One region of the Comamonas sp. JNW genome, then DNA from elsewhere that is predicted to be linked to it. Evidence: predicted binding sites of a transcription regulator. Region 1 holds the regulator's gene; each other region holds the start of a gene.

The links. Region 1 encodes NrdR, which represses ribonucleotide reductase genes. Its sites were predicted from a motif close to CACNANATNTNGTG; they were not measured.
Region 2: a site for NrdR is predicted at 6,326-6,339, ahead of nrdA (class 1a ribonucleoside-diphosphate reductase subunit alpha). Genes of this name have one in related genera too.
Region 3: a site for NrdR is predicted at 3,849-3,862, ahead of DCO45_RS03740 (ribonucleoside-diphosphate reductase subunit alpha). Genes of this name have one in related genera too.

What each region holds. Positions count from the first base shown of each region.
Region 1 covers NZ_QETI01000001.1:382,969-393,342, forward strand. Annotated here, with positions in the region: gene DCO45_RS01770 (DUF748 domain-containing protein) at 1-1,804, opposite strand, end outside; gene DCO45_RS01775 (lytic transglycosylase domain-containing protein) at 3,006-3,980, shown strand; ZMP/ZTP riboswitch at 4,131-4,293, shown strand; gene glyA (serine hydroxymethyltransferase) at 4,351-5,595, shown strand; gene nrdR (transcriptional regulator NrdR) at 5,616-6,107, shown strand; gene aroC (chorismate synthase) at 6,185-7,288, opposite strand; gene DCO45_RS01795 (CoA transferase) at 7,337-8,818, opposite strand; gene DCO45_RS01800 (citrate synthase family protein) at 8,931-10,256, shown strand; gene DCO45_RS01805 (CBS domain-containing protein) at 10,371-10,374, opposite strand, start outside.
Region 2 covers NZ_QETI01000005.1:200,441-210,814, reverse strand. Annotated here, with positions in the region: gene DCO45_RS09925 (cation:proton antiporter) at 600-1,907, shown strand; gene DCO45_RS09920 (YbdK family carboxylate-amine ligase) at 1,897-3,009, shown strand; gene DCO45_RS09915 (glutamine amidotransferase) at 3,104-3,886, shown strand; gene DCO45_RS09910 (DUF2322 family protein) at 3,859-4,173, opposite strand; gene DCO45_RS09905 (EVE domain-containing protein) at 4,304-4,786, opposite strand; gene infA (translation initiation factor IF-1) at 5,241-5,492, shown strand; tRNA gene DCO45_RS09895 (tRNA-Pro) at 5,575-5,651, shown strand; tRNA gene DCO45_RS09890 (tRNA-Pro) at 5,926-6,002, shown strand; gene DCO45_RS22675 (hypothetical protein) at 6,096-6,290, opposite strand; gene nrdA (class 1a ribonucleoside-diphosphate reductase subunit alpha) at 6,480-8,759, shown strand; gene nrdB (class Ia ribonucleoside-diphosphate reductase subunit beta) at 8,774-9,907, shown strand; gene yfaE (class I ribonucleotide reductase maintenance protein YfaE) at 9,904-10,206, shown strand.
Region 3 covers NZ_QETI01000002.1:142,667-153,040, forward strand. Annotated here, with positions in the region: gene DCO45_RS03735 (ribonucleotide-diphosphate reductase subunit beta) at 1-780, opposite strand, end outside; gene DCO45_RS03740 (ribonucleoside-diphosphate reductase subunit alpha) at 863-3,766, opposite strand; gene ampD (1,6-anhydro-N-acetylmuramyl-L-alanine amidase AmpD) at 4,299-4,937, opposite strand; gene DCO45_RS03750 (sigma-54 dependent transcriptional regulator) at 4,950-6,464, opposite strand; gene DCO45_RS03755 (PAS domain-containing sensor histidine kinase) at 6,461-8,158, opposite strand; gene DCO45_RS03760 (PP0621 family protein) at 8,162-8,398, opposite strand; gene ccsA (cytochrome c biogenesis protein CcsA) at 8,405-9,211, opposite strand; gene DCO45_RS03770 (diguanylate cyclase) at 9,322-10,248, opposite strand; gene DCO45_RS03775 (response regulator) at 10,292-10,374, opposite strand, start outside.

The DNA.
Region 1 (10,374 bases):
CCTGCTGGGCTTCGGTGTCCAGCACGGCATCCTTGACCAGCAGCTGGCGCAGCTCCAGCAGGTTGTTCTTGCCCTTGAGGCCGATGGCCGGGCCATGGGGCGGCGCGCAGTTGGCCTTGCTGTTGCACTGCAGCGCCACGTCCGATACGCGCATCTGCGCCAGCGTCAGCTTCAGCGCCGTGCCCAGGCGGCTCAGGTGCATCTCGCTGTCTATCGTGCCCAGCAGGCCCGGCTCAATCACGCCGGTCAAATAAGAAGCACCCAACTGCAGCGGCAGGCCCGTGGTGGTCACATCCACCTCGGCCATCTGGTCGGTCGCCTTGCCCGAGAACACCAGGCGGCCGGTAGACGGCACGCCCTGCGCACCCGAGAGCCCCGACGAACCCTCAAAACTGAAAGGCTGCTTGAAGGGCCAGGCAATCTGCTGCGCCTCCATGCTGAAGTCATCGAGCTGCACGCGCGCGGGCAGTGGCACGCTTTCATCGACCCAGACTCCCTTGAGACGTCTGAGCTTGAGCGCATCGACCCGCACCGACCAGGCAGGTTGGCCGCTACTGGCTTTGCCTGCGGATGCGCCAGCTTCTGCAGCGACTGCCTGAGAGTCCGCGTTGTCGGCCTTGTCAGCCTTGTCGTCCTTCGCTTCGGGGCTTGCACCATCTGCACTGGCCACGGTGGCTGCAGGCTCTGCCTTGTCTGCGGCGGCAGCGGTTTCTGTGGACTTGGCGGCCTGCGGGGCATCCTCAGCCCGGCGCGGCAGTGCCTGGCCCTGGGCATCGAGCAGGCTCAGCTGGCCATTCTTGCCCCGCTTGAGCGACAGCTGCGCGCCATCGAGCGCCAGCTGGGCGATATGCACCTGCCCCAGCAAGGGCTGCACATCGGCCAGTTGCACATCGAGCCGCTCCCAGCCCAGCAATTCGCCGTTGGCCGCGTCGTGCAGCTGCACAGCGCTGGCATGCACCTCGCCGCTCAGGCGCACCTGTGTCTTTTCACGTTGTTCAAAGGCCAGAGCCAGGTCGGCATTGAGCACGCCGGCCACCAGCTTGACGGGCAAGGACGCGGGGATATAGGCCAGATAGGGCTGGAGGTCGAGGTCCTTGATCGCAAACTTGGCCTCGGCCTTGCGGTCATCGGCAAAAGGCGTGGCCTCGGCATGGCTGGCAAACTGGCTGCCATTGAGCACAAAGGCCAGCTGGGGCAGCACCTTGATCTCGCGCTTGGATTCGAGGTTGCTCAGAAAGGGAATGCCCAGCTGCAGACCCTGGAGTTCATGGGTCTGGCCCACCGTGTCATCGCGCAAGGCCACCTGCCCGTCTTTGAGCTCGATGTTGTAGAGCGCAAAGTGCGCCGTCTTGCCGTCATCGGCTTTGGGCTCAGGGCTGCGCAGCTTTTGCAGTATGTCGTCAAAATCAAATTTTCCGGGGGCGGTCTGCGCGATGCGCAGCACCGGCTTGTCCACCTGGATGGCATCGAGCACCGGTGCGAGCCTGAACACCGACTGGATATCGGCATCCACATAGATGCGCTCGACCGCCAGCATTGCCGCGCTGTCCGCCTGGGGCCCGGCGATCTGCAGGTCGCGCACGGTCAGCTCCAGCGACCAGGGCTTGAACTCCACCGCCCCGATATGCACCGCCCGCCCAAGTTTTTCCGTGCCCAGCTTCTCGCCCTGGGTGCGCAGCAGCCAGGGCAGCAGCAGCCACGACAGCGCCCACAGCAGCAGCAGCGCCAGCAGGCACCATCCCAGCCGGCGCAACCAGCGCATCGCGACGACCTTTTTCTTGTTTGTTTCTTGCGTTTCGCTCACGGCGATGATCCTCACTCTGAGTCAGTACGGCCCACCCCATGGCAGCCATGGCAGGCCCAAGATCCATTGTGCACAAATAAGCCGCTGTAGCGGCGCTGGCTTAGCACACAAAAGCGGCATCGGTAGCTCGTTCACAATCGTTCAAGTCTTGCAGACTGCCCCAGGAAACGGTGTGCCTCTCTATATATATAGAGGACAGACGCAGTTTCTATGGCGGCGCGCCCTGTGGTAGCACCACGGCCAGGGTCGAGAGCAGCAGGGGGCGCTGCCGCGATGCACGGATCCAACAGCCGGATCGGGCATCCGCCCGTCCGCCCGCCCTGAACACCGCCGTGCTTTTCACACTGCGGCATGCCAAACCGCAGCGCGGAGCCGTAAAAACACACGCCAGGCCCTGCTTTTTTGCGTCCATCTATTTTTCACCCAGGTATAAATGCCAAAAACCTGATGTAGCCATGGGTTATTGGCTGTTTTATCCTGGTTTTTATACAGTTTTTTGGCCTTTTGATGTGAAATTTGTGCGTGCGCAGATGACCGCATGATGACCAAGACCTGCCCGCCCAAATCAGGCCAGTGTTTTGCGCGGCCCGCAACGGTTCCTTGCAGCTATTGGCAGGCGGCACCCGGGCTCCCTCCTAGGCTGAAAAAACGCAAATGGAGCGACTCGCTACACCAAAAACAGAGCACAACAGCCGCGCAGCATTTGATAAAGATTGACTTTTTGCTGCATCCTTTATATCAATCAATGTATTTAAAAGATTAAATATAAGCTATTGAACCCATAAAACGGGGTCCCCAACAGGCCCCCGATCCGGTGCTTTTTCTGCCTGCCATCCTAGGTGCAGGGATGGCTGCCGCCCCAGCCCGGATACGGCCCTGCGGTGAACCGCTATACACGTTTTTTTATTACTTTTTTTTCTCATTTTTCAATTCAATAGTGTTGACTGAGTATTAAGCAAGCTTCTAGAATTCAGCCCATTGCATTGATTGCTGATTTTTTAGTCAACACCCCTCACGGTGTTTTGATCGTAGCCCCTGACACGCAAGAGCGTGCTTGAAACGACAAGGGCCGTCTGCAACGCAGACAGCCTGCCGGAGACCGCACAGGACAGTGTGGCTCCACCCTGCCAGACCCCAGCCCGGTGCACTATCCGCCGGGCTCTTTGTTGGAGGTGGCAGGACTTAGAAAGGAAAAATCCCTATGACGGCTCCCGCGCAAGTGGATGCCGGTGCGCGCTCATTGAGCGCCACCATCAGCTGTGGTCTGATGACCATGGCACACAACAGTTTTGCTTTGATCGGTCTGGTAGTGGCGTTTTGCGCCCTCACCCTGGTGTCGCGTGATGACCTGCGCCACGCCGGCGAGGCGCAATTGCGCAGCTGGCTGCAGGCCCGCACGCATGCGCCAGCCGTTGACCTGGCAGGTGCCGATGCGGACGCATCCAATGGCGACGATGCCGCCATGGTGGCGGCCGTGGACCGTGCCACCGCCAGCAACCCCCAGCAATTGCCCCGCAACCAGGCCAATGTGGCCTATTGGCTGGCCAAGAAATACCGCGTGGCGCCTGAGCCACTGGCCGTGCTCGTCTCCGAAGCCTACCTCGTGGGCAAGGAAACCAAGCTGGATCCCACCTTGATCCTGGCGATCATGGCCGTGGAGTCAAGCTTCAACCCCTTTGCCCAAAGCTCGGTGGGTGCGCAAGGCCTGATGCAGGTGATGACCAAGATTCACACCGACAAGTACGAGCACTTCGGCGGCCACTTTGCAGCCTTTGACCCGGTGACCAATCTGCGCGTGGGCGTCAAGGTGCTGCAGGAGTGCATCGAGCGCGCCGGCTCGCTCGAAGGCGGCCTCAAATACTATGTGGGCGCAGCCAACCTGCCGACCGACGGGGGCTACGCCGCCAAGGTGATGGCCGAGCACTTCCGCATCAAGCAAGTGGCCGAAGGCCGCAGCAACACGCCCAAGGCACCGGTGGCCCCCGCTGCCAAGCCTTCACTGTCGGCCCAGGCGGATACGCCCGCCGCAGCCGGTACCGTGGCCGACAAGGCCAAGGCCGCCAGCAACAGCGCAGCTGCAGGCAACGCTTCTGAAACCGTGGCCCTGGCTGACAAGCAAGCCGCGCTGCCAGCAGCGGCCAAGGCCGAGGCCACCGCCGTGGCCATGGGTTCCTGATCTGCCCCTCCGGCTCGTCGCCCTGTTAGCACAAGCACCCTGCGGGGTGCTTTTGTTTTTTCTGGCCTTGGCACAGCTTCCCTGAACCGGTTTTTATCCAGACGTGGCGATAAACCCATTGCCCCAGGCCTGTGCAGCCTCGGCTACACTAGCCGGGTACGCGACTGGCGATAGACATCTGTATGACCGGATTGTTGACGTGGAATGCAGGCCCGGCCTGCAGCAACCACCGGGGAGCGTACCGTGCAGTGCCAGGGCGAGCGCATCGCCCCCCGCACCCGCCACGTGTTAGCCGTGCGCCTGGGCAGCCCCTGTTTTCGCCAACCTCACTGTTGGCAGGCAGGGCTCACTTCTGACTCCAACGACCGCCATGTACCAACGTAACATCCTTGTCGAACAGACCGACGCAGAACTCTTTGCGGCCATCCAGGCCGAAAACCAGCGCCAAGAGCAGCACATCGAGCTGATCGCCAGCGAAAACTATGCCTCCCCTGCCGTGATGTGGGCCCAAGGCACCCAGCTGACCAACAAGTACGCCGAAGGCTACCCCGGCAAGCGCTACTACGGCGGCTGCGAATTTGTCGATATCGCCGAGCAGCTGGCCATCGACCGCGTCAAGCAACTGTTTGGCGCAGATGCTGCCAATGTGCAACCCCATTGCGGCGCATCGGCCAATGAAGCGGTTTTCCTGGCTTTCCTCAAGCCCGGCGACACCATCATGGGCATGAGCCTGGCCGAAGGCGGTCACCTGACCCATGGCATGCCACTGAACATCTCCGGCAAGTGGTTCAACGTCGTCTCCTACGGCCTGAACGAAAAGGAAGAGCTGGACTACGACGCCATGGAAAAGAAGGCGCACGAGACCAAGCCCAAGCTGATCATCGCTGGCGCATCCGCTTACTCGCTGGAAATCGACTTTGCCCGCTTTGCCAAGGTGGCCAAGGATGTGGGCGCGATCTTCATGGTGGACATGGCCCACTATGCCGGTCTGATCGCCGCTGGCGAATACCCCAACCCCGTGCCCCACGCCGACGTGGTGACCACCACCACCCACAAGAGCCTGCGCGGCCCGCGCGGTGGCGTCATCCTGATGAAGGCTGAGCACGAGAAGGCCATCAACTCGGCCGTGTTCCCCGGCCTGCAAGGCGGCCCGCTGATGCACGTGATCGCAGCCAAGGCCGTGGCCTTCAAGGAGGCGCTGACGCCTGAGTTCAAGCAGTATGCCCAGCAGGTCAAGACCAACGCCCGCATCGTGGCCGAGACCCTGACCGAGCGCGGCCTGCGCATCATCTCTGGCGGCACCCAAAGCCACGTGATGCTGGTGGACCTGCGCGCCAAGGGCATCACCGGCAAGGAAGCCGAAGCCGTGCTGGGCGCTGCCCACATGACGATCAACAAGAACTCCATCCCCAACGACCCGGAAAAGCCGATGGTCACCAGCGGTATCCGTATCGGTACGCCCGCGATGACCACCCGTGGTTTCAAGGACGAAGAAGCGCGCCTCACGGCCAACCTGATCGCCGACGTGCTGGACAACCCACGGGACGAGGCCAACATCGCTGCCGTGCGCGCCAAGGTCAACGCCCTGACCGCACGCTTCCCCGTCTACCGCTGATCTGACCTGCGCCCGCGCCTATGAAATGCCCCTTCTGCAGCCATCCCGATACCCAGGTGGTGGAGACCCGTGTTGCAGAAGACGGCGGCTTTGTACGGCGCAGGCGCCAGTGCGGCAACTGCGAAAAGCGCTTTACCACCTATGAGCGGCCTGAGGTCAGCCTGCCGGTCATCGTCAAAAAGGACGGCCGGCGCATCGACTACGACCGCAGCAAGCTGCGCGGCTCGTTCAGCCTGGCGCTGCGCAAGCGCCCGGTCCCCATCGACAAGGTGGACCTGGCGCTCGAGCATGTCGAGGACAAGCTGCGCACCTTGGGTGCGCGTGAGGTACAGACGCATTTGATCGGCGAGCTGGTCATGGCCGAGCTGCAAAAGCTCGACAAGGTGGCCTACATCCGCTATGCCAGCGTCTACCGAAGCTTCGAGGACATTGACCAGTTCAAGTCCATCGTCGACGAGGTAACGACCCCGCCGCCCGAGCCCAGGAAAGACAGCGCCCGTAAAAAGGACTGAGGCACAAAAAAATGCGAACCCTGGGTTCGCATTTTTCTTTGGAGACCAGCCACGGAGCCGGCCCGGGCTGCGCCTTGTCAGTCTTGCGGCGCCTCGGCGGCAATCGGCCCCACCGCCTGCACCACATCGCTGTTCTGGGCGCGGTGGCGCAGCGCATGGTCCATCAGCACCATGGCCAGCAAGGCCTCGGCAATCGGTGCGGCGCGGATGCCCACGCAGGGGTCATGCCGGCCCTTGGTGATGACCTCGGTACTCTTGCCCTCGGTATCGATGGACTCGCGCGGGCTGATGATCGAGCTGGTGGGCTTGATGGCGATGCGGATCTCGATGTCCTGGCCGGTGCTGATGCCGCCCAGAATGCCGCCGGCATTGTTGCTGCGAAAGCCCTGGGGGCTGAGCGAGTCGCCATGCGTAGTGCCGCGCTGGGCCACGCTGTCAAAACCGGCACCAATCTCGACCGCCTTGACGGCGTTGAGGCCCATCATCGCGTAGGCGATGTCGGCGTCGAGCTTGTCATACAGCGGCTCGCCCAGGCCCACCGGCACGCCGCTGGCCTGCACGCGGATCAGCGCGCCGCAGGAGTCGCCCGCCTTGCGCAGCGCATCCATATAGTCTTCATAGCGGGTCACATCGGCCACCGGCGCAAAAAACGGGTTGTTAGGCACATGCGACCAGTCCTCAAAAGGCAGGGCCACCTCGCCCACCTGCAGCATGCAGGCGCGGAACTCGGTACCGAACTTCTCTTTGAGCCACTTTTTGGCCACGGCGCCAGCGGCCACGGTGGGCGCGGTCAGGCGGGCCGAGGAGCGGCCACCACCACGCGGGTCGCGGATGCCGTACTTGTGCCAGTAGGCATAGTCGGCATGGCCGGGGCGAAAGCTCTGCGCAATATTGGAGTAGTCCTTGCTGCGCTGGTCGGTATTGCGGATCAGCAGCGCAATCGGCGTGCCCGTCGTCTTGCCCTCGTAGACGCCCGAGAGGATCTCCACGCTGTCGGGCTCATTGCGCTGGGTGACAAACTTGCTGGTGCCGGGGCGGCGGCGGTCCAGGTCCTGCTGGATATCTGCCTCGCTCAACGCCATGCCCGGTGGGCAGCCGTCAATCACGCAGCCAATCGCGGGGCCATGGGATTCGCCAAAGTTGGTAACAGTAAATAAGGTGCCGAAGGTATTGCCGCTCATAGCCCGCCATTATCACTGATGCCGGTGCCCCACGCAGCCCCACAGGGCTCACCAGCGGGGCGGGTCACCGCCAGGCGGCTGGCCGGCATGGGGCCAGCCGCCTGGCAGGCCCTGCAGCACCGCACTGTGGCGCACCGCACGCAGGCGGCCAAAGCCAGTGTCCATCTCTTCCAGATAGGCGTCGGGCGGCGCGCCGCTGGGTGCCGTAGCCGCCGCAGCGGCTACCGGCCGCTGGCCCATGGACTGCAACCACTGTGCGACGCGCGCCAGCGACACCTGCACATGCCAGCTGCCGCCCTGCTTTGCCTGGCGGTAGAGCGCAGCCTGGATGCCAAAGGCCAGCAAAAAGCCCGCGCTGTAATCGAGAATCTGCAGCGGCAGCGCCCGCAGCCCCGCGCTGCCAAACGCCTGGCCTTCGGCCCAGTTGATGCCGCAGACGGTCTGCACCAGCGAATCAAAGCCGCGCCGGTCGGCCCAGGGGCCGCTGCGGCCATAGGCTGACAGGCTGGCATAGACGATGCCCGGCCGCTGCCGGGCGGCAGACTGCGGATCCAGCCCCAGCGCATCCAGCGCGCCCGGCCGGTAGCCTTGCAGCAGCACATGGGCCTGATCCAGCAACGCGGCCATCTTTTGCTGGCCTGCCGGGGTTTTCAGATCCAGCAAGGCCGAGCGCTTGCCCCGGCTCATATCGGCAATGGCCTCGATATTGGGCAGACCCGGCCCATTGAGCATCAGCACATCGGCCCCTTGCGCCGCCAGGCTGCGGGCTGCCACGGGCCCCGCCAGAATGCGGGTCAGGTCCAGCACGCGCAGGCCAGCAAGCGGCCGGTGCTGGGCAGGCGCGGGCCCATCGCGGGGCGCGGCGGGCTGGTCGCTGTCCAGCTGCGTGATCGACAGCAAGGGCTGCGCGGCCACCGCCGCACTTTGGGGATGGGCCTGCCAGGCCTCAGGGCTGCGCGCAGCTGCCACCACGAGGCCCAGCGCTGCGGCGCGCTCCTCCGCTGCCTGCGCCGTCCAGCCTTGGAGCGCGTCCGCCACCTGCTGCCGCGTGGTGGCAGCGCCCGTGGGCAGGCCCAGGAGCCGCAACACGCCATCGCGGTGGTGGTCAAAATTGGCATGGATGCGCAGCCAGCCCGGCTCGCCCACATCGGCGCCGCAGGCATAGAGGCCCGAGATGGGCGCCCACAGGTTGGGCTGCTCGCCGTCCAAGGTGAAATAGCCACTGCACTCGGCCAGCACATGGCCCACATCCACCTGGACCTGGGGCATGGCCCGCTGCTGGCGGCGCTGGTACAACAAGGCACTGGCCAGGCCGCTGGCCGCCACGGCCGCAGGCGCTGCCACATCCAGGCAAAAACTCGAGGGGTAGGCAGCGCCATCGCCGCTGAGCGCCAAAGCGCCCTGCTCCAAAGCCTGCGCTGGCAGGCCCGCTTGCTGCCGGAGCATGTGCACGCTGGCCTGTATGGCCGCATGCAGCGGTTGCTGCGCCAGGTGGTGGCTGGTGGGGCTGTGGTTGTTAGTGGTTGGCAAGACGTTCTCCTGGTTGGCACATGGCCGCCATTGCATACCTGCCGCACCCCGGGGTCAATCTTGATTGGGCCGATACACATACCATTCAACTCGCCTTGCAGTAGCATGGCCCATGGTTGCTTCACGTCCCTCTCCCACCCCACCTTCAGAAGACGACAGCCCCTGGCTCAGCAGCCAGCAGGCCGCCGCGATGCTGGGTGTGCAGCGCGCCAGCCTCTACGCCTATGTCAGCCGGGGCCTGCTACAGGCGCACCGCCAACCGGGCCTGCGCGGCCATGTCTATGCCCGCATCGATGTGCAGCGCCTCGCGCGCCAGCGGCACACCGTGCGCAACCCCGCGCAGCTCGCCCGCTCCACCCTCGACTGGGGCACACCCGTGCTGCGCTCGGCCATCACCCAGGTGGCCCAAGGCCAGCTGTACTACCGGGGGCGCGATGCCCTGCAATGGGCGCAGCACGCCAGCCTGGAAGACACCGCCGCGCTGCTGCTGGGCCAGCCCATCGCGGCGCAGTCCAGCAGCGCCCGCATGGCCCCGACCAAGGCGTCCGCAGCATCGCCCGTGCCACAACCCCGGTCACCCGACCAGGCGCTCAGCGCCTGGCACAGCCTGCCCACCAGCGAGCCCACGCTGGCCAGCCCCGGCTGGGCCCGGCCGCTGCTCCAGCAGATGCTGTGGGTGCTGACGGGGCTGCCGCCACCTCCTGGTGCTGCGCCGCCCCAGGCCGAACGGCTGGTCCACCAGCAGCTCGCTGCGCTCTGGCGTGTGGATGCCGCCGGCGAAAGCACCCTGCGCCAGGCGCTGGTGCTGTGCGCCGACCATGAGCTCAATGCCTCCAGCTTTGCAGCCCGGGTGGTCGCATCAACCGGCGCCAGCCTGCATGCCAGTCTGGGCGCAGGTCTCGCCGCGCTGACCGGCCCACTGCACGGGGGGATGACGGCGGTGATCGACCAGCACTGGGACGACTGGCATGCGGCGCCACGGGCTGGCGATGCACTGCACCCATCGCTCACCCAGCTGCTGGCCGACACCCGCACCCATGGCAGCCCGCATTACTGCGCAGGCTTTGGCCACCCGCTCTACCCGGCAGGCGACCCGCGCAGCCAGCGCCTCATCAGCCTGCTGCCGGCCGATGCGCACCGCAATGCCTTGCTGGCAACAGTGCACCGCCAAACCGGCCTGCACCCCAGCCTGGACTATGCGCTGGTCGCCATCCAGCGCGGCCTGGGGCTGCCCGCGGGCGCTGCCTTTGTGCTGTTTGCACTGGGCCGCACGGCAGGCTGGCTGGCCCATGCGCTGGAGCAGCGCGACAGCGGCCAATTGATCCGCCCCCGCGCCCAGTATGTGGGCCTGCCAGCGCAAACAGATGCTCAGGCTGAGAACCCAGCCTCCACCGATAACACGGTCGGCCGCATCCCCGGGCGCATCATCCGTTTCTGACCAATACCCAGCATCTGTTCCAAAGCAAAGGCGCAAAAAAGCGGCCTCGCGGGCCGCTGCAGTAGCGGTTGTGGAAGTCGCCGGCTCAGCCGCCAAGCTGCGCCGGTCCCACCATCAA
Region 2 (10,374 bases), on a different contig from region 1:
TGAACGCGGCGCTACCGGTGGGTAGCGGGCAGGCGCTGGGAGCTTGTGGCTGGCCGCATCAGAGCCGCGATCATACGGTTACGGCTGCAACTGGTTGGGGCGGGCGGCGGGGTGGCATCACTGCGCAGTCGGATATTGGCGCGCACTGCCTGGCGGTGCTGGGGCAGGTGCGGGCACCGGGCTTGCCAGTGCAGCTTACCGATGGGATGCTGGCATCTTTTGTACCCACCGCATGCTACGTTCCAAATAGCACGCTTGGGCGCCAATGCAGGGCTGGGTGCTCGGCACACCTGCCTGGTAAAAAGAGCAGCTCATGCGGCCTGCATTGTAGGACTGAAGGCTTTTTGTGCCCAGCGCCGGCATGCTGTGGTGGCAATCGGCAGATCATCCAGTAAAGTTGTTGAGATTGGTTAACGATCTGATGCATAAGTGCAACAAGGTGCCTGGGCACCACGCTGGTGCATCCCCTGCCTCGCAGTGCCTGCCATGGTCTGGCTTTTGAAGCTGGCCACGTCAGACAGCGGCACTGCCAGGCGATCTACAGCTCTGTGCCCTGCGGCCATGCATGCAGGACACACTTTTTGGAGGAGGGTGCAGATATGCCACCCCAAGCAGCATCTTCCATGCCGCTGCCGCAGATCGGCGGCTGGCTTGAACACAGTGTGGGCCCCTTGATGAGTTGGTGCGTGCTGGTTGCAGCTGCGGCACTTGCCGGGCACGCGGTTTTCCGACTCACCGGTTTTCCGCGCATGCTGGGCTATACAGTGGTGGGCCTGCTCGCTGGCTGGCTGGGCTTTGGCGATCTGCCCTGGCCGCTGCAGGGCAACACCCAGGTGCTGCTGCACACGGCAGTGGGCACCAGCATGCTGATTGCGGCCTCGCAAATCTCCCTGAAATGGCTGATGCGACAGCCATTTTTGCTGTTGCAAAGCCTGGTCGAATCGATGGCCGCTCTGGTGCTGGTCACGGCCACTTTGCAATTGCTGGGCATGGGTTGGGCGGTGTCGCTAGGGGTAGGGGTGGTGGCCATGGTGGCCTCGCCCTCGGTGCTGCTGCGCATCTCGGCCGACCTGCGCTCCAGTGGCGCCGTGACCGACCGCAGCTTGCTGATGGCCACCTTGGGCTGCATATATGCGCTGGTGCTGGGCCTGGTGGTCACCGTGGCCTGGTCGCCCGTCGCGGGCACGGATGCGCAATCGGGCCTCGTGCTGACGGCAGCTGGCATGGGCCACTTGCTGTGGAGCCTGGGTTTGACCCTGCTGTGGGCGCTGCTGACCACCGCCGCGCTATGGCCGGTGCTGCGCTGGCGATCGTCGCGCAGTGATTCCACGGCGCTCTACATGCTCGCGGTGCTGGTCGCTGCCAGTTTGCTCGCGGAGCGTCTTGGCGGCTCGGCGGCGCTGGGCTTTGTGCTGGCCGGTGTCATGCTGCGCAACCTGAGCCCCAAGCCCATGGTCTGGCCCTCGGCCTTTATGGCCGGCAACACCATGCTCAATTTGCTGATGTTTGTGCTGGTGGCCAGCATGGCCGGCCAGATTGCACCCAGCGCGGCGCTGATCAGCCTGGTCGCTGCCGTCAGCCTGGCGCGGCTGCTGGGCAAGATGGGCGGCGTGCTGCTCTTGGGCGCGGGCACCGGCATTGGCTGGTTGCGCCAGTGGCCGGTGGCCTGCGCACAGTCGCCCAGCTCGGGCCTGGCCTTGCTGCTGGCTTCCGGCCAGGTGGCGCAATGGGCTGCGATCAACCCGGAAGTGGCAGTGAGCGTGTCGTCCATCGCGCTGCCGATGATTGTGCTGTGCGAGGTGATTGGCGTGCTGCTGGCCTCGCTCGCTTTGTGGCGCAGTGGCGAGGCGCACCGCGGCATCGGCCTGTCTGCCCTCACCAGCAAGGAGAAACGCCATGACGCTTGAAGCCTTCCACCAGTCCGAGGCCTTGACGCTCGGCGTCGAGCTGGAGCTGCAGCTGGTCAACACCAACCACTATGACCTGACACCTTATGCGCCCGATATGCTGGCCTTGCTGAAAAACGCGCAGGTGCCCGGCTCCATCGTGCCCGAGGTGACCACGAGCATGATCGAGATATCGACCGGCATCTGCACCGACGCCCAGGACGCCTACCAGCAGCTGAGCGTCACGCGCGATGCGCTGGTCAAGGCGGCAGACAAACTCAATATTGCGCTGGCCGGCGGCGGCACGCACCCGTTCCAGCAGTGGCACCAGCAGCGCATCTACAACAAGCCGCGCTTCAAGGAGATCACCGCGCTCTACGGCTACCTCACCAAGCAGTTCACCATCTTTGGCCAGCATGTGCATGTGGGCTGCCCGGGCGCCGATGCGGCGCTGATGATGCTGCACCGCCTCTCGCGCTATATCCCGCACTTTATTGCGCTGTCGGCCTCCAGTCCATTTGTGCAGGGGCAGGATACGGCCTTTGATTCGGCGCGGCTCAACTCGGTGTTTGCGTTTCCGCTCTCGGGCCGGGCGCCGTTTGCGCTGCACTGGGAAGACTTTGAGCGCTACTACGACAAGATGACGGCCACTGGCGTGATCCACAGCATGAAGGACTTCTACTGGGATATCCGGCCCAAGCCGGAGTTCGGCACGGTGGAGGTGCGGGTGTTTGACACGCCGCTGTCCATCGAGCGTGCCGTGGCGCTTGCTGCCTATGTGCAGGCGCTGGGCGCCTGGTTTCTGGCCGAGGAGCCGTTCGAGCCCAGCGAGGACGATTACCTGGTCTACACCTACAACCGCTTCCAGGCCTGCCGTTTTGGCCTTGAAGGCGCCTATGTGGACCCGGCAACCAGCGAGTCCTTTGGGCTGCGCGAGCATATCTTGCTGACATTGCAGCGCATCCAGTCCTATGTGCCGGAGAACAGCAAGGAGGCCTTGCAGCAGTTGCGCAAGACCGTCAACGAAGGCGTCAACGACGCGAGCCGCCTGCGCGAAGCCTATGCCCATGCCCAGCAGCTGCCTGAGGTGGTGCGCCAGTCGACCTTGCGCTTCCGGTACTGAGGCAAAACCGGCAATTAAATCCACCGGGTTGAAGGCCATCCGGGGCTGGCCTGCATTACAGTGCATGGGCCAGCCCTTCTTTTTGCCTTCACCCGTGTCTGAAAAAACTCTGCTGCTTATCCAGGTCGGCACACCGCCCGACGACATCCGTGCCCAGGTCGGCGATCTGCCGCTGTGGTTCTCCGCCGTCCTCGCCGCTGGGCCTGCCTTCCAGGTGGTGCGGGTGTTCGAGGGCGAACCCTTGCCGCCGCATGATGCACACAGCGCTGCGATCATCACCGGCTCCTGGGCCATGGTGACGGACCTGCTGCCCTGGAGCGAGGCGACCGCCCAATGGATACGGGAGGCGATGGCGCGGGACATGCCGCTCTTTGGCATTTGCTACGGCCACCAGCTGATGGCCCATGCGCTGGGCGGCCGGGTGGACTACCACCCCCAGGGGCGCGAGATGGGGTGCCTGGATATTGCGCTGCTGCCAGGCGCAGAGCACGAGGCCTTGCTCGCTGGCTCAGGCCGGCACTTCAAAGCCAACCTGACCCATATGCAGACGGTGCTGGAGCTGCCGCCCGGCGCCCGGGTGCTGGCCCGCTCGGCCCATGATCCGCACCAGGTCGTGCGCTATGGGCCCCATGCGGTGTCCACCCAGTTCCATCCGGAGTTCAGCCCGGCTGTGGCTGCCGCCTGCATCGAGCTGCGCGCGCAGGTGCTGCAAGCTGAAGGTTTTGACCCGGCGGCGATGCTCGCGCAGCTGAGCGACACGCCCGTGCCCCAGCAGATGCTGCAGCGCTTTGTGGCCGCCTATGCCGGCCAGCCAGCAGCTGCGCCGGCGCTGCAAGCGGCCCAGGTGCCTCAGGCCGAGACGATCTTGACGGTATAGCCCTTGCCGGAGGCGATCACCTCCATCAGGCGATCAATATTGGGATGCGCGCCGGGGCGGGCCTTGGCGTCATCCGTGTGCTCGGCAAAGATCGTGAGGCCTTCTTCGGCCGCTGCCACATTGATGCCGCCATGCTTGGCCGCCAGCGCGTTGTAGACCTTGACCGAACCGGCTTTGCCCGGTGCATTGGGAATGGTGGCCGCCACCTGGCCATCGGCAGCGATCAGTTGCAGCTCGGCGATATGGTCGATGGAGGGCAGGGACTGGAGGTTGTCAGCAAAAGCCATGGGGATTCCTGGGCGCAAAGGTAGTATCAAAAAAATAGCTGCCGGTGCTTATTGCATGGGCAGCTCACGGGTTTTGTATTATGCAGCAGCGCTTGCCGCCAACGGGGGCTGGCAGCGCTCCTCGCGCGCATTAGCCCTGGGCCTTGACCAGGTCCATGATAAAGCGCCAATGCGCCTCGTCCACCGGCGTGATCGACAGGCGATTGCCTTTTTGCAGCACGCGCATCTCTTGCAGCTCTGGGTACTGGCGCAGTGCAGCTACCGTGATCGGCCTGATCTTGCGCAGCGCCTGCACATCGAGCATCAACCAGCGCGGGGCCTCCGGCTTGGACTTGGGGTCATAGTATTTGGACTGCGGGTCAAACTGGCTGGTATCGGGCCGCAGCTGGCCTGCAATGCGGGCAATGCCGTAAATACCGGGCTCGGCGCAGCTCGAATGCCAGTACAGCACACCGTCACCCACCTGCATGTCATCGCGCATGAAGTTGCGCGCCTGGTAATTGCGCACCCCATCCCAGGCAATGGTGGCATCGGGGGCGCTGAGCGCATGGTCGATCGCATAGTCGTCCGGCTCGTTTTTCATCAGCCAGTAGCGGGGGGATGCAGCATTCATGGTGTTCGTTGGTGAAGGGGAGGGAGCCATCGGGTTGCACGGCCTGGAGCCAGCCGCGCATGCATGCGCCATGCTAGCCGATGCGCCGGCGCTGCTGCTGCCAGCACAGCCATGCGGGCCTGCGGATCACCGGCGGCGTTTATACGAGACAAGCCACAGCGGAATTGGCAGCAACATAGTACAATAGAGAGCTTTGCAAGCTTTTATAGCTTGGAGGCGTTGGCTGCCCTGGCAGCTGCGCCGTCAATATTGTGTGGGATGCTGGCTGTTGCGCCCCGTTGTCGGGCTGGCAGATATCCGCTTGGTTGCCTTGAAGGCCCTTGCCCCTTGGGTGGCGAGAGTTGGCAAGGCCCTCCCGAACCATGGAGAGAGCCACCGCTTGTTGGTGGCACTGAGAACAGCATGGCGAACCGGTTTCGCACATGCACCACTAGACAAGGATTCGTCGACTTATATGGCTAAAGAAGAACTGATTGAGATGCAAGGCTCCGTGACCGAAGTGCTGCCCGATTCGCGCTTTCGCGTGAAGCTGGACAACGGCCACGAGCTGATCGCTTACACAGGCGGCAAAATGCGCAAGCACCACATTCGCATTCTGGCCGGTGACAAGGTGTCGCTGGAGATGTCGCCCTACGATCTGAGCAAGGGCCGCATCACTTTCCGTCACCTGCCTGGCCGTGGCCCGGCACCGACCCAACAACGTTAACCGCATCGGTGGTGGCCGCTGTAAAAAAATCGTCAAATACGAAATGCAGCTGCCCAAACCCTGGTTACAATAACGGCTTAGTCGGAGCGTAGCGCAGCCTGGTAGCGCATCTGCTTTGGGAGCAGAGGGTCGCGAGTTCGAATCCCGCCGCTCCGACCATTCCATTTAAAAACCTGTTGCATGCAAATGCAGCAGGTTTTTTGTTTTGGCAATTCTTGGCAATTCGCGATATGGCGCGGTTTATCCTGATGGCGCGCCGGCAAGCATCTTTCACATGCTGCTTCATGCACGGCGGGTGGCGCGGCCCTCTCGGTTTTGCTGTGCAAGCGGGCAGGGCGGCTGTCTCGCCAACCACCCCAGCAGATGAAAAGTTGTCAAAGTAATCATTTTTCGCCGGAAGGCGCTCCAGCTCGATATACAATAGCGGCTTAGTCGGAGCGTAGCGCAGCCTGGTAGCGCATCTGCTTTGGGAGCAGAGGGTCGTGAGTTCGAATCCCACCGCTCCGACCATCCTTATCGAAACCTGTTGCACGCAAGTGCAGCAGGTTTTTCGTTTGGGCGGTGCTGCAAAAGGGTAAGGTACCGCCTGCCATTCAGCTTGGTCTATGGCTTGATGGCCCAGGCGATCAACCAGATGGTGATCGCCATCAACATCGGGGGATGATGCCCCTCTTCATCACCGGGAATGTGCCCGCCCGGATACATATATTTACCGGCGCTCTGCGCGTTGATTTTGCAGCATTCTTCGCCCAATCCGCCAGTGCCTAGCAGAAATCGAGCCTGATTTTCTGCTGCCAAGAACGCTACAGGTAGCGTACACTCAAGCCCATAGACACCATATGTAGTGTCCACCGCTTCCCCACAGGTTGTTGATGCTGGTCTCGCTCCAGCCAAAACGCGCCAGCCATGCCTGGCGCGTTTTGGCGCGGGACTGCCGCGTCTTGCGCCCGTGGTCCTGCGTTTTTTATCCCATTAGAAACATCGCAAATGAACCAGACAAGCACTATGAGAGTCACCAAGCGTGACGGTCGCGTTGAGCCTATCGACCTCGACAAAATCCACCGGGTGATTGACTGGGCGGCCAAAGGCCTGAGCAATGTGTCGGTCTCCCAGATCGAGCTGCAGTCGCATATCCAGTTTTATGACGGCATCCGCACCGATGCGATCCATGAAACCATCATCAAGTCTGCGGCCGACCTGATCTCCGAAGACGCACCCGACTACCAGTACGTGGCAGCGCGCCTGGCCATCTTCCACCTGCGCAAGATCGCCTTTGGCCAGTTCGAGCCGCCCCATTTGTACGATCATGTGCAAAAGCTCACCGAGCTCAAGAAGTACGACCCGCACCTGCTGGCCGATTACAGCCGCGAAGAGTACGACGAGATCAATGGTTTCATCGACCACTGGCGCGATATGGACTTCTCCTACGCAGCCGTCAAGCAGCTCGAAGGCAAGTACCTGGTGCAAAACCGGGTGACCAAGCGCATCTACGAGAGCCCGCAGATCCTCTACGTGCTGGTGGCGATGAGTCTGTTTGCCAAGTACCCGGCCGACCGCCGTCTGCAGTACATCAAGCGCTTCTATGACGCCGTCTCGCGCTTCAAGATTTCGCTGCCCACGCCCATCATGTCGGGCGTGCGCACCCCGCTGCGCCAGTTCAGCTCCTGCGTGCTGATCGAGTGCGATGACAGCCTCGACAGCATCAATGCCACCACCAGCGCCATCGTCAAGTACGTCTCGCAGCGCGCCGGTATCGGCATCAACGGCGGCCGTATCCGTGCGCTGGGCAGCGAGATCCGGGGCGGCGAGGCACAGCACACCGGCTGCCTGCCTTTCTTCAAGATGTTCCAGTCGGCCGTCAAGTCCTGCTCGCAAGGCGGCGTGCGCGGCGGTGCAGCCACCTTGTTCTACCCGCTGTGGCACCTGGAGGCCGAGTCGCTGCTGGTGCTGAAGAACAACCGCGGCGTCGAGGAAAACCGCATCCGCCATCTGGACTACGGTATCCAGATCAACCGCATGCTCTACCAGCGCCTGATCAAGGGCCAGAGCATCAGCCTGTTCTCGCCCCATGATGTGCCCGGTCTGTACGAGGCCTTCTTTGCCGACCAGAACAAGTTCGAAGAGCTGTACGTCAAGTACGAGGCTGACGAATCCATCCGCAAGCGCACCCTGCCAGCAGTGGAGCTGTTCTCGCTGATGATGCAAGAGCGCGCCAGCACCGGCCGTATCTACATACAGAACGTTGACCACTGCAACACCCACAGCCCGTTCAACCCGGCCGTGGCTCCCGTGCGCCAGTCGAACCTGTGCATGGAAATCCTGCTGCCCACCAGCCCGCTCGAAGACATCAAGGACGAAAACGGCGAAATTGCGCTGTGCACCCTGTCTGCCTTCAACCTGGGCGCGCTCGAGTCGACCGATGAGCTCGAAGAGCTGGCCGACCTGATCGTGCGTGCGCTCGATGCACTGCTGGACTACCAGGACTACCCGGTAGCCGCTGCCCGCATTGCGACCGAAAAGCGCCGCTCGCTGGGCGTGGGCGTGATCAACTACGCCTACTACCTGGCCAAGAACGGCGTGCGCTACTCCGACGGTTCGGCCAATGGCCTGACCCACCGCACCTTCGAAGCCATCCAGTACTACCTGCTCAAGGCCTCGGTGCAGCTGTCGCGCGAGTTCGGCCCTTGCACCGCCTTTGCCGAGACCAACTACGCAGCCGGCATCCTGCCGATCGACACCTACAAGAAGGATATCGACGCGCTGACCGATGAGCCCCTGCACCTGGACTGGGAAGCCCTGCGCGCCGAGATCAAGACCCACGGCCTGCGCAACTCGACCTTGACGGCGCTGATGCCCTCCGAGACCTCCAGCCAGATCGCCAACGCGACCAATGGCATCGAGCCTCCACGCGGCTTTGTCTCGGTCAAGCAGTCCAAGGACGGCATCCTGCGCCAGGTGGTGCCGGAGATCGATCGCTTGAAGGGCCAGTACGAGCTGCTCTGGCAAATGCCCAACAACGATGGCTACCTCAAACTCGTGGGCCTGATGCAGAAGTTCGTCGACCAGTCCATCTCGGCCAACACCAACTACGATCCCCAGCGCTTTGCCGATGGCAAGGTGCCGATGCAGCAACTGCTCAAGGACCTGCTGCAGGCCTACAAGTTTGGTGTGAAGACGCTCTACTACCACAACACCCGTGACGGTGCCGAAGACATGCAGGGCGCAGCGGCAGAAGACGATTGCGCCAGCGGCGCCTGCAAGATCTAAGCGGAGAGAAGGCGATGGCATACAGCACCTTCTCCAAGGTCGACAATGACCAGCTCAAGGAACCGATGTTCTTTGGCAATTCGGTCAATGTCGCCCGCTACGACCAGCAGAAGTACCCGATCTTCGAGAAGTTGATCGAAAAGCAGCTCTCGTTTTTCTGGCGCCCTGAGGAAGTGGACATCACGCAGGACCGGATCGACTACCAGAACCTGCCCGACCACGAAAAGCACATCTTCATCAGCAACCTGAAGTACCAGACGCTGCTCGACTCCATCCAGGGCCGCAGCCCCAACATGGCCTTCCTGCCGCTGGTATCGCTGCCCGAGCTCGAGACCTGGATCGAGACCTGGGCGTTTTCCGAGACCATCCACTCGCGCTCGTACACGCACATCCTGCGCAACATCGTCAACGATCCATCGGTGATCTTTGACGACATCATGCGCAACGAGAGCATCAAGCTGCGCGCGGGCGATATCTCGTCGTACTACGACGACCTGATCCGCGATGCGATGCTGCACGCCCAGCTGGGCGCAGGCAGCCACACGATCAATGGCGTGGTACACCAGATCGATGTGTACCAGCTCAAGAAGAAGATGTACCTGTGCCTGATGAATGTGAACATTCTGGAGGCCATCCGCTTTTATGTGAGCTTTGCCTGCTCTTTCGCGTTTGCCGAGCGCAAGCTGATGGAGGGCAATGCCAAGATCATCCGCCTGATCGCCCGCGATGAAGCGCTGCACCTGACCGGCACCCAGCATTTGCTCAACATCATGCGCTCGGGCCAGGACGATCCGGACTTTGCCAAGATCGCCAAGGAGACCGAGCAGGAATGCTTTGAGATGTTCAAGACGGCGGCGATGCAGGAAAAGCAGTGGGCCGAGTACCTGTTCCGCGACGGCTCGATGATTGGCCTCAACAAGGACATCCTGAGCCAGTATGTGGAGTACATCACCAATATCCGCATGACCGCGATCGGGCTCAAACCGGCGTTTGACAACGCCAAGAGCAACCCGATCCCCTGGATCAACACCTGGCTGTCGTCCGACACCGTGCAGGTGGCCCCGCAAGAGGTGGAGCTGAGCTCCTACCTGGTGGGCCAGATCAACGCCGAAGTCTCGCTCGATGACCTGAGCGGAATCGAGTTGTGACCACCGTCAGCACCACGGACACCCTTATACGCGTGCTGCCAGGGGAGAGCCTGCTCGAAGCGCTGGAGCGCACGGGCCACGATGTGGAGTACCAGTGCCGTGGTGGTTATTGCGGCAGCTGCCGCCTCACCTTGGTGGAGGGCGAAGTCGTCTACACCCAGGAGCCGCTGGCCTTTGTCGGGCCCAATGAGGTGGTTCCCTGCTGCTGTGTGGTCAAGACCCCCATCAAGGTGGAGTGCAGCCTGCGGCAAGTGGAAACCAGCGCCGACGATAAGAACCAGCTGGCCCTGGACTTGTAATTCTTCTGCCGTTCTGCGCACAGGCCCCAAGCTTTGCTTGGGGCTTTTTTTGTGGCGTGGTGGCAAGCGCAAAGGCAGCCGATCTTGGGTTCCGTCTGGCGCTCAGGCGCCTGGTTTTTCCTCCCTCGTCAAAGCTTTACACAAGCAAGTCCTGATGGTTTTACAGCA
Region 3 (10,374 bases), on a different contig from region 1:
GAGCTGGTTGATCAGGTCGATGCCGAAGTTGCAGTGCATGGACTCGTCGCGCAGGATGTACTGGTACTGCTCGGCTGCGCCCGTCATCTTGTTCTGGCGGCCCAGCGCCAGGATCTGCGTGAAGCCGACATAGAAGAACAGGCCTTCCATCAGGCAGGCAAAAACGATCAGGCTTTTGAGCAAGGTCTGGTCGGTCTGCGGCGTGCCGGTCTGGAAGTGGGGGTCCATGATCGCCTCGATGAAGGGGATCAGAAACGCATCCTTGTTGCGGATCGAGGGAACCTCGTTGTAGGCGTTGAAGATCTCGGCCTCATCCAAGCCCAGCGACTCCACGATGTACTGGTAGGCATGCGTGTGGATGGCTTCTTCAAAGGCCTGGCGCAGCAGAAACTGGCGGCACTCCGGCGCAGTGATGTGGCGGTAGGTGCCCAGCACAATGTTGTTGGCGGCCAGCGAATCGGCGGTGACGAAAAAGCCCAGGTTGCGCTTGACGATGCGGCGCTCGTCCTCGGTCAGGCCATGGGGCGATTTCCACAGCGCGATGTCGCGCGTCATGTTTACTTCTTGAGGCATCCAGTGGTTGGCGCAGGTGGCCAGGTATTTCTCCCAGGCCCATTTGTATTTGAAGGGCACCAGCTGGTTGACATCGGTCTTGGCGTTGATGATTCGCTTGTCGGCGGCATGGACGCGCTTGAATGTGGCGGCTGGGGATGCGGCAGGCGATGCAGAGGGCGAGGCCGCAGAGGTGGCCGGCGCGGCTGGTGTGGCCAGCGCGTCCATCGAATCTTCTTCAAAGCTCAACATGAATGAATGCTCCTGGTGGGGGCCGCGGCTGCGGCCAGGTTCAGACGGTTAGCAGCTCTTACTGGCAGGCTTCGCAGCCGGGGTCATCGATGGCGCAAAAGCGGATGTCGGTGCCGGGCGCGGCGGACTGCGATGCAGCAGCGGCGGCGTGGGGGACAGCCTGGGCGACGGGCGACGCATAGCTGCTGGGCACGGCATTGAGCACGCGGCTTTGGATGGTGGATTTCTCGGCCTGCGTGGCGCTGGTGGTGCGCAGGTAGTAGGTGGTCTTGAGGCCACGCACCCAGGCGAGCTTGTAGGCATCGTCGAGCTTCTTGCCCGAGGCCCCTGCCATATAGATATTGAGGCTTTGCGCCTGGTCTATCCATTTCTGGCGCCGGGAGGCCGCTTCCACCAACCAGACGGGGTCGACCTCAAAGGCTGTCGCATACAGGGCCTTGAGTGCGTGGGGCACGCGGTCGATGGGGCGCAGCGAGCCATCGAAATGCTTGAGGTCCATGACCATCACATCGTCCCACAGGCCCAGCGCTTTGAGGTCGCGCACCAGGTACTGGTTGATGACGGTGAACTCGCCCGAGAGGTTGGACTTGACCGAGAGGTTGCCAAACGAGGGCTCGATCGAGGCATCGACACCGACGATGTTGGAGATGGTGGCGGTGGGCGCAATGGCCACGCAGTTGGAGTTGCGCATGCCGTCCTGCGCGATCTTGCGGCGCAGCGCCTCCCAGTCCAGGCGCATGCTGCGGTCGACCTGCACATAGCCGGCCTGGCCGCGCGCCTGGGCGAGCAGGTCCAGTGTGTCCAGCGGCAAGATGCCTTGGCTCCAGAGCGAGCCGGGGTAGCTGCTGTAGACGCCGCGCTCGCGCGCCAGCTCGGTCGATGCCCAGTAGGCGTAGTAGCAGACGGCTTCCATCGAGGTGTCGGCAAACTGCACGGCCGTATCGCTGGCGTAGGGGATGTGCAATTGGTAGAGGCTGTCCTGAAAGGCCATGATGCCCAGGCCCACCGGGCGGTGGCGCAGGTTGGAGTCGCGTGCCTTGCCCACCGCGTAGTAGTTGATGTCGATGACGTTGTCGAGCATGCGCATGGCCGTGGCGATCGTGCGCTTGAGCTTGTCATGGTCAAGCGCCAGGCCGCCTTGGCCGTCGTCCTTCAGGTGGCGTGCCAGGTTGACCGAGCCCAGGTTGCAGACGGCGGTTTCCGTGTCGCTGGTGTTGAGCGTGATCTCGGTGCAGAGGTTGGACGAGTGCACGACGCCGGCATGCTGCTGTGGGGAGCGCAGGTTGCAGGCATCCTTGAAGGTGATCCAGGGGTGGCCGGTCTCGAACAGCATCGACAGCATCTTGCGCCACAGATCGACCGCGGGCACGGTCTTGCTCAGCGCCAGCGCGCCGCTGGCCGCCTGGGCTTCGTAGGCGGTATAGGCGCGCTCGAAATCCTGGCCAAAGCGGTCATGCAGATCGGGCACATCGGAGGGGGAGAACAAGGTCCACATGCCTTTTTCCATGACCCGTTGCATGAACAGATCGGGGATCCAGTGGGCGGTGTTCATGTCGTGGGTGCGGCGGCGGTCATCGCCGGTGTTCTTGCGCAGCTCCAGAAACTCCTCGATGTCCAGATGCCAGGTCTCCAGGTAGGCGCAGACGGCGCCCTTGCGTTTGCCGCCCTGGTTGACGGCCACGGCCGTGTCGTTGACCACCTTGAGAAAGGGCACGACGCCTTGCGATTCGCCATTGGTGCCCTTGATGCGGGCGCCCATTGCACGCACTGGCGTCCAGTCATTGCCCAGACCGCCGGCAAACTTGGACAGCAAGGCGTTTTCGCGGATCGCATCGTAGATGCCGCCCAGGTCATCGGCCACCGTGGTCAGGTAACACGACGACAGCTGCGAGCGCAGGGTGCCGCTGTTGAACAGGGTGGGCGTGGATGACATGAAGTCAAAGGACGAGAGCAGGTCATAGAACGCGATGGCGCGTGCATTGCGGTCGTCCTCCTTCAGCGCCAGGCCCATGGCCACGCGCATGAAGAAGGCCTGGGGCAACTCGATGCGCTGCTGGCGTACATGCAAAAAATAGCGGTCGTACAGGGTCTGCAGACCCAGGTAGTCAAACTGCAGATCACGCTCGGGCTGGAGAGCGGCGGCCAGCCGGTGCAGGTCAAAGTCCAGCATCTCGGGGGCGAGCAGTTCGTGCTCAACCCCTTGCGCGACAAAGCCGGGGAAGTAGCTGCGGTAGGCCGCGCCCATATCGGCACTGCTGACGTCCTGGCCGATCACTTCGCGCGTGATGGTGTGCAGCAGCAGGCGCGCGGTGACAAAGCTGTAGTCCGGGTCCTTTTCGATCAAGGTGCGGGCAGCCAGAATGGAGGCCTTGAACACCTCGTCCATGTGGACGCCGTCATAGAGGTTGCGGAGGGTCTCGCTGAGGATGGGCGCGGGGTCGACGTCCTGGCCCAGGCCCTGGCAGGCTGCGGCAATGCGGTCATGGAGTTTTTTGACATCAAGCACCACCTGCTGGCCCCGGTCCTGCACATGCAAGCTGGCATGGGCCGGCGTGTGCTGGGCCTGGAGCTGGGCACGCTCCTGGTTGCGGCGCTCGCGGTACAGCACATAGGCGCGTGCCACCTCATGGTTGCCGCCGCGCATCAGGCCCAGCTCGACCTGGTCCTGCACATCTTCGATATGGAAAGTGCCGCCGCCCGGGCGCGAGCGCATCAGCGCGCGCACCACCGTGTGGGTCAGGTTCTCGACCACTTCGCGCACACTGGCCGATGCCGAGCCCTGGCTGCCATGCACGGCCAGGAACGCTTTCATGATGGCGGTGGTGATCTTGGGGGGCTCGAAAGGGACGACTGCTCCGTTGCGCCGCATGATCTGGTAGTCCGGCAGTACGGTAAATCCATCCAGGGTGCGCGAGCTGGCGGCCGGTGCGGCTCGTTGCTCGGAAAGCGAAGCAGCGCTCATGATGTCCTCTCTGTGGTGCGTGAAAAGCCGGAGAAACAGCGCTGTGCATGCCGGTATCACTGAGCCGCTGGATACCACCTCACACTACATATAGTGTTTTATTAAGCGCTGGACACTACCTGTAGTGTATGGCGCAATGCATGGTTTGTGTGTAGTGCCGATGACCATGCTGCGCAGCAAAACGGCGGCTACTGCGCATGGCGTCGTGGTTTGCGCCTGCAAACCACCACTGTGCGTGTGTTTCTGCGCCATCTGCGTTGCAGAGCCTGCGTAAAACTTAGGCATTGCATCTGAAAAAAAATTTTTCAGATGTGGGGAAATTGCTGTGTTTTTGAAGTGCGCATGCCATCAGCTGCATGCGGATGCGTGAAAAATGCAGGCTGTTTAGAGGGTTGGCCTATAGCCTGATTTAGAGCTGCCAATACGGGCCAGCAAACCAACGGTTTGCGGTTGGAACGAGGCACACCGCCGCAGGCCGTACAAGCGTAGGGCAAGGTGGGGCAACGACGATCAAGGGGGGTGTTGCTGGCTCTCAGAGATGCAGTGAGGCAGGAAACATGGATGCCGGCCAGGCCAGATCCTGCTGCAGCTGGGGCCACAAAAATCCTGGGCCCGGGTCGTTCTTGCGGCCTGGCGCAATGTGTTCGTGGCCGGCGATATAGGCGATCGCATACTGGGCGCGGATCTGCTGGCACAGCTGCACCAGACTGTGGTACTGGGCGGGCTCGAAAGTCTCGCCCTCCAGGCCTTCGAGCTCGATGCCGATGGAGTCGTCATTGCAGCGCGGCCGGCCGCGCCAGAACGACTGGCCGGCATGCCAGGCGCGCTGGTCGGCGCTGACAAACTGCCACACCACGCCTTGGCGCGTGATGAAGAAATGCGAGGACACCTGCAGGCCCCGGATGCTCTGGAAGTAGGGGTGCGCATCCCAGTCGAGCTGGTTGGTAAAGAGCCGCTGCACATCCCCCGTGCCGTAGATGCCCGGCGGCAGGCTGATCGAGTGGACGACCACCAGATCGATGCATGCCCCCTCGGGCCGGGGACTGTAATTGGGCGAGGGGCAGTGCGTGGCCGTGCGCAGCCAGCCTTTTTGCCAGAGCGCAGCTTGCGGCGCGGTGGCAGCGTGGGGAGCGGGGGCGCCGGGCGGCGTCTCGGGCAGATCTTGGGGCATGGCGTTGGGCCCCTAGGGCTGCACCCCATCGCTGGGGTCATGGATCTGCAGCCGCTCCATGCGGTAGCGGATCTGGCGCAGGCTGATGCCCAGGCGGTTGGCCGCTGCGGTGCGGTTAAAGCCAAACTCCTGCAGCGCGCGCACGAGGATGTCGCGCTCGATGCCATCGAGCCAGGCCTGCAGATCGGCGGGCAGATCCTGTGGCGGCGCAAAGCCGTGGAGGCGCTGAGGCGCGACGGCTGCGGCCTTTGGCGCGGGCGTGGGCTGCTCATAGGCAGGGGCCGGCTCTGCAGCCTGGCTGTGCACGGGCGCCGGATGCGCGGCATCGGCCCGGGCCGGCTCCACATCCAGAAACGCGCCATCGCTCAAGGCGACCGAGCGCAGCAACAGGTTTTCCAGCTCGCGCACATTGCCCGGCAGTGCATGGCCTGCCAAGGTGTGCAGCGCCTGGGCGCTGAGCTGGGGCACCGGCTGGCCGCTCTCGCTGGCGATGCGCTCGAGCAGCGCCTGGCACAGCGCAGGCACATCTTCGCGGCGCTCGCGCAGCGGCGGGATGAAGATGTCAATGACGTTGAGCCGGTAGTACAAGTCCTGGCGAAAGCGCCCGGTCTGCACGTCGGCCGCCAGGTCGCGGTGGGTGGCACTGACGATGCGCACATCGACCGCTTCTTCCTGTTGCGAGCCCAGGGGCCGCACCTTGCGCTCCTGGATCGCACGCAAGAGCTTGGCCTGCATCGACAGCGGCAGCTCGCCGATTTCATCGAGGAAGAGGGTGCCACCATGGGCTGCCTGGAAAAAGCCTTCGCGGTCCTGGTTCGCGCCGGTGTAGGCGCCTTTGCGGGCACCAAAGAACTCCGCTTCGAGCAGGTTCTCGGGGATGGCGCCGCAGTTGACGGCCACCATCGGCCCGCTGGCCCGCTGGCTGTTGCGGTGCAAGGACTGGGCCACCAGCTCCTTGCCGGTGCCCGATTCGCCGCGCACCAAAATGGGCGCCATGCTGCCGGCCACCTTGGCAATGCGCTCGCGCACCTGCTGCATCACCAGCGACGGGCCGATCAATTCGCGCTGGGCCGGGGGGGCAGGCCGGGTGGGCGTGCCGGGCTGCGGCGCCGCTTGAAAAGCGGACTGCGCCGGGGCCAGCGCAGCGGCATCCTGCAGCCCCTGGCAGGCGGACGCCACCACCTGGCGAAACTGCTTGAGGTCCACCGGCTTGGTCAGGTAGTCAAACGCGCCTTCGCGCAGGGCCGCGACGGCATTGTCGGCCGAGCCATAGGCGGTCATGACGATGGCGCGCTCGCTGCGGCCCTGGCTGCGCAGGTCCTGCAGCAGCTCCATGCCCAGGCCATCGGGCAGGCGCATGTCGGTGATCAGAATCTCGAAGCGGCGCTGCTGCAGCTGGGCGCGCGCTTCCTGCACCGAGCCGGCCGTGTAGACCCGGTAGCCTTCGCGCAGCAAGGTCAGCTCATAAAGGGTTCTGAGGTCGGGCTCATCGTCCACGACCAGAACAGTGGTGTTTTCAAAACTCATGCCTGGTGGATCAAATCAGTCTGCTGGGGATGCGCGGGGCTGGCGGCCCGGCGAAACTGCACTATGAAGGCATTGCCCTGTGCCAGCTCGGGCAGCGCTGCGCTCTGCCTTTCATAGCGGATCATAGCGCCATGGCGGGTGCACAGCTCGCGGCAGATGTACAGGCCCAGGCCGCTCGATCGGCTCTCGGAGGAGAAGAAGGGCTCGAACAGATGCTTTTCGATGGTCGGCTCGATGGGCGCGCCATCGCTCCACACGACCAAGGTGGTGGTGCCCGTCAGGCTGCTGTGCGTGCTGACACGCAAGGAGTCTGCACAGTCCCGGCGGTAGCGCTGGCCGTTGTTGAGCAGGTTGTAGAGCAGCTGGCGCAGGTGTCCGGTATCAAAGGCCACCAGGCTGTCCTCGGCACTGAGCGACAGCGCCACGGTGTGGGCGGCGGGGGCCAGCGCCATCCAGTCATGGCAGATGTGCAGCACGGTCTCATTGAGGGCAATGGAGTCGCCATCGCCGGGCTGGATCTGGTTATGTACGCGGGCAATGTCCAGAATATCTTCGGCAATGCGGCCCAGGCGCTGGGCATTTTGCTCGACCATGTAGGTCAGGCGCTTCTGGCCCGGGTCGGTCAGCTCCTCATCGAGCAGCGCATTGGCCTGGGTGATGGCCGTCAGCGGGTTGCGGATTTCATGGGCCACGGCCGCGGACATACGCCCCATTGCCGCCATTTTCTCGGTGCGCAGCCGCGCCTCTATCTCACGCAGGTCATGCAAGAACACCAGGCACAGCGGGTCATTGTCATTGCTGCCAATGTTGCCGAAGGTGGGCAGCGGGTGGGTCAGCCAGGTGCGCACATGCAGGCCAATGGGGGCCATCTGCGGCGCGGTCAGCGCCAGGTCTTGCGAGAAGGGCTTTTGCTCTGCAAAGGTCTGGGTGACCTGCTCGACCACACCGCGCCAGGCGGGCAGCTGCGCCAGCGCCAGTGGCAGGTGAGGGTGACCCAGCAAGGTCATGGCGGCCGGGTTGGCAATACGCACCTGCAAGGCCTGATCGGCCACCAGCACGCCATCGGGCAGGTTCTGCAAGATGAGCGCATTGATTTGCTCTTGCTGGTTGGCCGCAGCGGCATTGCGCAGGCCCTGCAAGGTCTCGCGCTCCACCCGCGAGGCGAGCAGCCGCACGAGAATGCCCACCAGAAAATAGGCCGCTCCGGCGAGCCCGGCCTGCACGGTGTTCTGCGTGCCATCGGGGTCAAACACCGACAGGCGAAAACTCAGCGACTCGACAATCAGGAAAATCGTGATATAGGCGCAGCTGCCCAAGGTCACCAGCCAGCCACCCAGGGTCCCGGCAAACAGCACCGCCAGGCCGAACATCGGCGTCAAGGTGTAGGTGCCGGTTTTGGTCACTTCCAGCAGCGAGATCAGCAGCAGATCCATGCCGATCGTGGGCAGCCAGGCGTAGACGCGGCGCTGCGGTGGCGGCTGGTGGCTGAGCGCGGCATACAGCATGGCCGAGATGCCATAGGCGCCCAGCAGCGCCAGCTGCGACAGCAAGGGGCCCGATTGCGCCGGCGTGATGGCCATGGCCCCCAGAGCCAGCAGCAGGGCCACGAAGACGCGGGCCACCAGGTAGCCGCGCCACAGGCGCTTGAAGGGGGTTTCCATCAACGCCAGCGCGGCCATCGTGGCGATGCCCAAAGCCTAGCGCTGGCCAGGCGGCAGCGCCTGGGCGAGATGGGCTTGCGAGCAGTAATGCGCGCCCTGGTAGCCGATGGCATCGGACTGCGGCAGGTGCACGCCGCAGTGCGCGCAGTGCACCATGGGCTCAGGCTTGCCCAGGCCTTTTTTGGGCGGTGGCGGCGGCGCGTTCTTGACCCGTTGGCTGCGCCACATGTGCCAGCCCACGGCCAGCACCAGCAATACCAGCAAATACTTCATGGCAGCTCAGTGTTTCAAGATGACTTCAAGGACAAAGCGCGAGCCCACGTAGGCCAGCAGCAGCAAGGTGGCGCCCACATAGAGCATGTTGACGGCGCGCTGCCCGCGCCAGCCAAAGCGCTTGCGGCCCACCAGCAGCACGGCAAAGGTCAACCAGGCGAGCAGCGAGAACACCGACTTGTGGTTCCAGACCCAGGCCTTGCCGTACAGCGCCTCGCCAAACCACCAGCCGGCCAGCAAGGTTGCGGACAGCAGGATGAAGCCGGCCGTGACAAAGCGGAAGGTCAGGCGCTCCAGCGCCAGCAGCGGCAGGCCGCCGTCGTGGCTGCCATCCTGGCGCATCTGGCGCTCGGCCCGGGTCATCAGTGCGGCATGCACGACGGCTGCGGCAAACAGGCCATAGGAGGCAATGCCCAGCGCCAGGTGCAGCGGCAGCCAGGGCGAGGCATTCACATGCAAAGGGCTGCCGGGGTAGACGCCGGCCAGCAGGACCGCGATGCAACCCATGGCCGACAGTGGCCAGCGTGAGCGCAGCTGCGGGTAGAGCTGCTGCTCGACCACATACACCGTCAGCACCAGCCAGGCGGTGACGGACAGCGCCGGCGCAAAGCCGAAGTGGGGCATGTCACCGATCAGGCTCCAGGCGATGGCCGCCAGGTGCAAGGCCCAGGCCGCGCGCAAGCCCAGCCGCGCGCTGGGCTCCTGCAGGCGTCGGGCCGCAAGTGCGGGAATGGCGTAGGCAATAGCTGCAGCAATGGCCAGTGCCCAGCCGATGGGGCTGGTGCTGGCTGCGGCAAAGGCGGGAGAGAGCATGCCCGCTATCATAGCGGCGGCGAAAGGCCTGTGTGGTCTGCGCGGGCGCTAGCGCCTCGCCATCTGCTGGCTATTGCCGGCAATAGGCCGCAGAGGCTTCCTGGGGTGCGCTACAGGCCGATGCTGGTCGCGCAGACCCGGTTGCGGCCGCTGGTCTTGGCCTCGTACAGCAGTTCATCGGCCCGGCGCAGGCAGTCCTCCAGGCCGTCGGTCTGGCCGCAGTGGATGGTCAGCACCCCGCAGCTCACCGTCAGCTCAGGCGCCGTGGTGGAGGCCGCATGGGCAATCGCCATCTTCTGCACTTCCTGGCGAAAGCGCTCCACCACGGCCACGGCATCGGCGTGGCCGGGCAGGATCAGTGCAAACTCCTCACCGCCAAAGCGGGCGGCCAGGTCATAAGGGCGGCGGGCATGGCGCGCCAGCGTACCTGCTACTTGCTTGAGCGCCTCATCACCTTGCACATGGCCGTAGTGGTCGTTGTACAGCTTGAAGTGGTCGATATCGATCAGCGCCAGGCCCAGCGGGTCGTGCCTGCGCAGGCACAGGCGCTGGCTGCGCTGCAGCATGTCATCAAAATGCCGGCGGTTGGCCAGGTTGGTCAGGCCGTCGACCTGCGCGAGGCGCTGCAAGGCTTGGCGCTGCAGCGCCAGGTCGATCTGGTTGCGTACCCGCACACTCACCACTGCCGGGCGGATGGGCTTGGAGACATAGTCGGCCGCGCCCAGGCGCAGGCCATACTCTTCGGCCGCGGCATCGCTCTGGCCGGTGATGAAGATGATCGCAATGCCGGCCGTCGCCTCCTGTTTTCTCAGCTGGGTCAGCACCTCGTAGCCATTCATGCCGGGCATGCTGACATCGAGCAGCACCAGCAGCAGGCGGTGCGATTCGCGCGCGGCGATCGTGAGCGCACTGGGGCCGTCCTTGGCCAGCAGCACGCGGTACTGCTGGCCGAGCAACTCGGCGAGCATGGAGCGGTTGACGCGCTCGTCATCCACAATCAGGATGGTGGGTTGGTCGTTATCGGGCTCAGCTTGCATGGTGCGATGGTAAGGGGTCTCAAGGGGGCTGGCAGCCAGATGGTCAGGGCAGTATGTGTTCGAGCCGCTCGATCGCCGCCAGCGCGGCGTCGCCGTCCAGGTCTTCCACATGCTGCAGGATCTGCT